Thermopolyspora flexuosa: one gene and its partner. The protein of the gene in region 1 interacts with the protein of each later gene in a pairwise test. Links are inferred from orthologs where the notes say so. Each region holds a gene or a part of one and is shown in the gene's direction. Other genes may lie near its edges.

Evidence for each region.
Region 2: the proteins of nth (region 1) and aceE interact in binary tests that used the Escherichia coli proteins (3 or more experiments, as listed by UniProt). The link is inferred for Thermopolyspora flexuosa from one-to-one orthologs.

What each region holds. Positions count from the first base shown.
Region 1 is NZ_VFPQ01000001.1:4,824,212-4,827,370, reverse strand. What follows is about bases 66-2,913. They hold nth (endonuclease III), read left to right. Parts: upstream 66-1,053; coding sequence 1,054-1,773; downstream 1,774-2,913. Other genes in these bases: FHX40_RS20710 (MarP family serine protease), read left to right, coding at 2,892-2,913; FHX40_RS20715 (NUDIX hydrolase), read left to right, coding at 1,950-2,585; FHX40_RS20725 (Crp/Fnr family transcriptional regulator), read right to left, coding at 260-937; FHX40_RS20730 (MBL fold metallo-hydrolase), read left to right, coding at 66-170. In the rest of the region: more of FHX40_RS20730, read left to right, coding at 1-65; more of FHX40_RS20710, read left to right, coding at 2,914-3,159. UniProt on the Escherichia coli protein: DNA repair enzyme that has both DNA N-glycosylase activity and AP-lyase activity. The DNA N-glycosylase activity releases various damaged pyrimidines from DNA by cleaving the N-glycosidic bond, leaving an AP (apurinic/apyrimidinic) site.
Region 2 is NZ_VFPQ01000001.1:1,435,081-1,438,650, reverse strand. Bases 302-3,560 are described here. They hold aceE (pyruvate dehydrogenase (acetyl-transferring), homodimeric type), read left to right. Parts: upstream 302-603; coding sequence 604-3,360; downstream 3,361-3,560. Other genes in these bases: FHX40_RS25000 (helix-turn-helix transcriptional regulator), read right to left, coding at 3,463-3,560. Also shown: FHX40_RS06305 (DUF1918 domain-containing protein), read right to left, coding at 1-194; more of FHX40_RS25000, read right to left, coding at 3,561-3,570. UniProt on the Escherichia coli protein: Component of the pyruvate dehydrogenase (PDH) complex, that catalyzes the overall conversion of pyruvate to acetyl-CoA and CO(2).

The sequences.
Region 1 (3,159 bases):
ACATCGCGCACCGTCGCGAGCGCCTCGACCAGATCCGGCGGGCGCGGGAGCAGGGGGCCCGGACGCCTCGGGAGATCGTGGAGATCGTCTACGCCGAGGTGGATCCGTCCCTGTGGCCCGCGGCGGAGCAGTCGGTGCGGGCACAGCTCGACTACCTGGACGGGGTGTGAGCACCCCGTCGGCGCGGACGTGCGGCCTTCGGTACGGCGGGCGGCATCGGGCCTCGGTGGCGGTGCCGCGGCGTGGCCGGCGCCGCCGGCTAGCGGGAGCGGTGCTGCAGCCGCTCCTTGTCGAGGATGAGCACCGCCTTCGCCTCGATGCGCAGCCAGCCGCGCTGGGCGAAGTCGGCGAGGGCCTTGTTCACGGTCTCCCGGGACGCGCCGACGAGCTGGGCGAGCTCCTCCTGGGTGAGGTCGTGGTGGACGCGCACCCCCTCCTCGGTCTTCTGGCCGAACCGCTCGGCCAGGTCGAGGAGCTGCTTGGCCACGCGACCGGGCACGTCGGTGAAGACCAGGTCGGCGATGACGTCGTTGGTACGGCGCAGCCGCTGCGCGAGCGCGCGCAGCAGGTGCAGCGCGACCTCGGGCCGGCCGGTCAGCCAGGGACGGAGGTCGTCGTGGCCGAGCCCGGCGAGGCGGGCCTCGGTGAGGGCGATCGCGCTCGCCGTACGGGGACGGGGATCGAAAAGGGACAGCTCGCCGAACATCTCCCCGGGGCCCAGCACGCTCAGCAGGTTCTCCCGGCCGTCCGCGGCGGTGCGGGAGAGCTTGATCTTGCCTTCGAGGACCACGTAGAGCCGGTCGCCGGCGTCGTTCTCGCTGAACAGCGTCTGCCCCTTGGCCAGGCGGACCTCGGTGACGCTCGTCCTCAGGGCGGCGGCGCTCTCCCGGTCGAGCGCGGCGAACAGCGGAGCCTTGCTCAGCACATCCTCAGACACAGATGCCTCCTCGCGTATGATCGCGCACGCGGATCCGGGAGCGGCCGGACGTCATCAGTAATTGTGACGCACCCCACCGGCGGTCAGTCCGTCCCCGGTCCGCGTAGGCTAACTGGGTGCCCCGCAACGCCCCTACGGCCGGAGAGTCCCGGCCTGCTCTGGTCAGACGCGCACGCCGGATGAACCGCATACTTGCGGAAACCTATCCGGACGCCCACTGTGAGCTGGATTTCGGGTCACCACTGGAACTGCTGGTAGCAACGATCCTATCGGCGCAATGCACGGACAAAAGGGTAAATATGGTGACCCCCGTGCTCTTCGCGAAGTACCGGAGCGCCGAAGACTACGCGAGCGCCGACCGCGCCGAGCTTGAGGAGATCATCCGCTCCACCGGGTTCTACCGGGCGAAGGCGAACAACCTCATCGGCATGGGCCAGGCGCTCTGCGAGCGGTTCGGCGGCGAGGTGCCGCGGCGCATGGAGGACCTGGTCACCCTGCCGGGCGTCGGCCGCAAGACCGCGAACGTCGTGCTGGGCAACGCCTTCGGCATCCCCGGCCTCACCGTGGACACCCACTTCAAGCGGCTCACCACCCGCTTCGGCTGGACCAGGCAGACCGACCCGGTGAAGATCGAGCGGGAGGTGGGCGAGCTCATCCCCAAGAAGGAGTGGACGATCTTCTCCCACCGCGTGATCTGGCACGGCCGCCGCATCTGCCACGCGATCCGGCCCGCGTGCGGCGTCTGCCCACTCGCCGCGCTCTGCCCCTCCTTCGGCACCGGTCCCACCGACCCCGCCCAGGCGGCCAAGCTGGTGAGGAGCGGACCGTTCTCATGACCGACGTGAACGCCTCGATCCCGGCGCCCGGCCGGTGCCCCCGGCACCCGCGGGTCGGGCCGGGCGCCTCGTGTTCCGGCGCCCCCGGGGCGGGCGCGGCCGTGCCGTACGGCGCGGCGGCCCCGGCTCCCGATGGCGCGTACCCGCCCGCCACCGCGCCGGGCGGCCCCGGCGGCGTGCCGTACTGGCTGCGTGAGCTCGCCAGGCGGGCCGCGAACTTCCCGGTGCCCGCCGAGCTGCGGCCCCCGGCCACGGGCGGGCGTCCGGCCGCGGTGCTGCTCCTGTTCGGGGAGGGGCCGCAGGGGACCGACGTGCTGCTCATCCAGCGCAGCGCCCGCGGGCGCGTGCACGCCGGCCAGCCCGCGTTCCCCGGCGGCGGCGTCGATCCCGAGGACGACGGCCCGATCGCCGCGGCCCTGCGCGAGGCCCAGGAGGAGACCGGCCTCGACCCGTCGGGCGTCACCGTCGTGGGCACCATGCCCGAGGTCTACGTCGCGCGCAGCGCCAACCGGGTCACCCCGGTGCTGGGCTGGTGGCACACGCCCTGCGCGGTGCACCCGGCCGCGCCCGACGAGGTCGACGCCGTCGAACGCGTGCCCATCGCCGAACTGGTCGACCCGCGCAACCGCCTGCGCCTGCGCGGCCCCAGCGGCTACATCGGCCCTGCCTTCCGCGTCCGCGGCCTGCTCGTCTGGGGCTTCACCGGCCGCCTGCTGAGCGGCGTGCTCGCCGCGGCCGGCTTCGAACGCCCCTGGGACCGCTCCCGGATCGAGGACCTCCCGCCCGACGCCCTCGACCTCGCCACGCGCTGACCGGACGCGAGGTACGGCCCCCGGCGGCCGGGCGTGGCCGAGCCGGTCCGTCGCCCGGCACCGGCCTTCGACGTCGCGTACGGCCGCTCCGGTTGTCAGGTGCGGCCCGACACCCGGCCGGTGACCTGCCGTCGTGGCCGCCGCCCGCCGGATGCGGGGGGCGGGTGAGGAACGCGTTCGCTGGGGGACAAATGCCGCACGGCGGTCGTCGTCGGCATATCGGCGGGCCGCCGGAGCGATCCTGAGATGTTCTCAGGTTCCAGAACAGGCGCGCGAGGCGTGGTCCGGCTGGCTACCGTGGTAACCGTGCAAGGTGATCTCCTCGACCTGATCCTCATCGGCTTGGTGATCGCCTTTGCCATATCCGGATACCGGCAGGGCTTCATCATCGGGGCTTTCAGCTTCCTCGGCTTCGTCGGCGGCGCCGTCCTCGGCGTGTTCATCGCCCCGCCGATCGCCCACGCGATCGTGGACGGCCCCACCGAGCAGGCCCTGCTCGCCATCGTGGTGGTGTTCCTGTCCGCGACCATCGGACAGTTCGCCTCGTCCACGCTCGGCGCGATCGTCCGCAGCC
Region 2 (3,570 bases), 3.4 Mb from region 1 along the record:
CAGCCCTGACGCTGAGCTGGGATGACGACGGCGTCGGGGCCGGGGAACACCAGGCCCGTGTGCCCGTCGTCGAACCGCACCAGGTACGGCGGGCCGCCGTCGGACCCCCGGACCTCGATGATCTCGCCCTGGCGGTCCGGACTGCCGACTGCGTTGCCGCGTACCAGGAGACGATCCCCCACAGCGGCCAGCATGCGACCCTCCCTCGAGTGCTCGGGTGCCTACCGTTGCCTTCCACATTCGTACGGCTCGTGCCCGCCGAAAAGGGGGGTGTCCCATGTGACGACGCCAGGAAGCGGCAACTAGACCGAAACGTTACGCGGGCTCCCCCGGCCGCACCGCCCGACGGTCCGGCCATGCGCGTTCCGTTTACTTTACGCACCGGCACGACCACGGAACCGGAGGGAGCGCAACAGACCGCGAAGCGGTAATGTGAAATCGTCCTACCATCGGTGGTCTAGGCCAAACCCCTGCTCACGGGCAGCGGGGACATTCTGGTTACCCGACAGTAGAGGTGCGCTTTCGGGGTACGTCAGCCAGGATGAGTAACGACCAAGACGACCACAAATAGGCTACAAGTCCATCCGCGGAAGGCGAGACCCAGTGACTTCCGGACGCCAGCGTTTCTCGATCATCAGTGACGGCCTACCGAGCCAGCTTCCTGATGTCGATCCGAGCGAGACCCAAGAGTGGCTTGAGTCGCTCGACTCCGTCGTCAAGACGGAGGGTCGGGCTCGTGCCCGCTACCTGATGCTGCGGCTGCTGGAGCGCGCGAGAGAGCACCAGGTCGGCGTGCCCGGTCTGCGCAGCACCGACTACATCAACACCATTCCGCCGGAGCGCGAGCCCTGGTTCCCCGGTGACGAGTACATCGAGCGCCGGATCCGGGCCTACATCCGCTGGAACGCCGCGGTCATGGTCACCCGAGCCAACGCGCGCACGAACGTGGGCGGTCACATCGCCACCTACGCGTCCGCGGCGTCGCTGTACGAGGTCGGCTTCAACCACTTCTTCCGCGGCAAGGACCACGGCGAGTCCGGCGACCAGGTGTTCATCCAGGGCCACGCCTCCCCCGGCATCTACGCCCGGGCGTACCTGGAGGGCCGGCTCACCGAGGCCCAGCTCGACGCCTTCCGCCAGGAACTGTCCAAGGGCGTGCGGGGCCTGCCGTCCTACCCGCACCCCCGGCTCATGCCGGACTTCTGGGAGTTCCCGACCGTCTCCATGGGCCTCGGCCCGATCGCCGCGATCTACCAGGCGCGGTTCAACCGCTACCTGCTCAACCGCAAGATCAAGGACACCTCGCGGTCGCACGTGTGGTGCTTCCTCGGCGACGGCGAGATGGACGAGCCGGAGTCGCTCGGCGCCATCGGCCTCGCCGCCCGCGAGGAGCTCGACAACCTCACCTTCGTCATCAACTGCAACCTGCAGCGGCTGGACGGCCCGGTACGCGGCAACGGGAAGATCATCCAGGAACTGGAGGCGTTCTTCCGTGGCGCGGGCTGGAACGTCATCAAGGTGATCTGGGGCCGCGAGTGGGACCCGCTGCTCGCCGCCGACGTCGACGGCGTGCTCGTCAACAAGATGAACACCACGCCGGACGGCCAGTTCCAGACCTACGCCGTGGAGTCCGGGGCGTACATCCGCGAGCACTTCTTCGGCGACGACCCGCGGCTGCGCAAGCTCGTCGAGCACCTGTCCGACGAGGAGATCCGCAAGCTGTCCCGCGGCGGCCACGACTACCGCAAGGTGTACGCCGCGTTCAAGGCGGCCCGCGAGCACGTCGGCCAGCCGACCGTCATCCTCGCGCAGACGATCAAGGGGTGGACCCTCGGCAAGGACTTCGAGGCGCGGAACGCCACCCACCAGATGAAGAAGCTCACCAAGGCCGAGCTCAAGGAGTTCCGCGACCGGCTGTACCTGCCGATCCCCGACAAGGCCCTCGAGGAGGACCTGCCGCCCTACTACCACCCGGGCGAGAACAGCGAGGAGATCCAGTACATGAAGGAGCGCCGGGCGGCGCTCGGCGGCTTCCTGCCCAAGCGGGTGGTACGCGCCAAGCCGCTCAAGCTCCCCGGCGACGAGGTCTACAAGGGCCTGCGCAAGGGCTCCGGCAAGCAGAACGTCGCCACCACCATGGCGTTCGTGCGCCTGCTCAAGGACCTCATGCGGGACAAGGAGATCGGCTTCCGGTTCGTGCCGATCATCCCGGACGAGGCGCGCACGTTCGGCATGGACGCGATGTTCCCCACCGCGAAGATCTACTCGCCGGTGGGCCAGACCTACGACCCGGTCGACCGCGACCTGCTGCTCTCGTACAAGGAGGCCGTCGACGGCCAGATCCTGCACGAGGGCATCAGCGAGGCCGGCTCGATGGCCTCCATGATCGCCGCGGGCACCAGCTACGCCACGCACGGCGAGCACATGATCCCGGTGTACATCTTCTACTCGATGTTCGGGTTCCAGCGCACCGGCGACCAGATCTGGCAGCTCGCCGACCAGCTCGGCCGCGGCTTCATGCTCGGCGCCACGGCCGGCCGTACCACGCTCAACGGTGAGGGCCTGCAGCACGAGGACGGCCAGTCGCCACTGCTCGCCTCGGCCAACCCGGCGGCGGTCGTGTACGACCCGGCGTGGGCGTACGAGATCGCGCACATCATCAAGGACGGCCTGCGCCGCATGTACGGCGAGAAGCCGGAGGACATCTTCTACTACCTCACGGTCTACAACGAGCCGTACCCGCAGCCGGCCGAGCCGGAGAACCTCGACGTCGAGGGCCTGCTCAAGGGCCTCTACCTGTACGCCCCGGCCGAGCGGAAGGGGCGGCCGCGGGCGAACATCCTCGCCTCGGGCGTGGCGATGCGCTGGGCGCTGGAGGCGCAGCGGCTGCTCGCCGAGGAGTGGGGCGTGGAGGCCGACGTGTGGTCGGCGACGTCCTGGTCGGAGCTGCGCCGCGACGCGCTCGCCGCGGACGAGCACAACCTGCTCAACCCGGAGGCCGAGCAGCGCGTGCCGTACGTGACCAAGGTGCTGTCGCAGGCGTCCGGGCCGTTCCTCGGGGTGAGCGACTACCTCCGGGCGGTGCCGGACCAGATCGCCCCGTGGGTGCCCGGCGACTGGACCTCGCTCGGCACCGACGGGTTCGGCCTCTCCGACACCCGGCCGGCGCTGCGCCGCCACTTCCACGTGGACGCCGCCTCGATCACGCTCGCGGTGCTCACCCAGCTCGCCAAGCGGGGCGAGGTGCGGCCGGAGACGCTGCGCGAGGCGATCGCCCGCTACCACCTGAAGAACGGGGTCACCGAGGTCGGCTCCATGGCCACCCCGGAGAGCAACAAGACCCAGTCGATGGGCGTGTAGCCGAGGTCACGCGTTGAGTCGGCGCCGCCGCGGGACGTCGCGGCGGCGCCGTCGTGTCCGGTCCGGTCCCCCGGGTACGGCCCGCCGTCCCGCCGGCGGCCCTCACCGCCCGGATGCCTGCGCGGCCGCACCGCCCGCGGTGGCGTCGTCGAGCTCGACGGCCGAGGCGATGCGGTCGAGCCGGAACACGCGGACGTCGTCGCGCAGCCG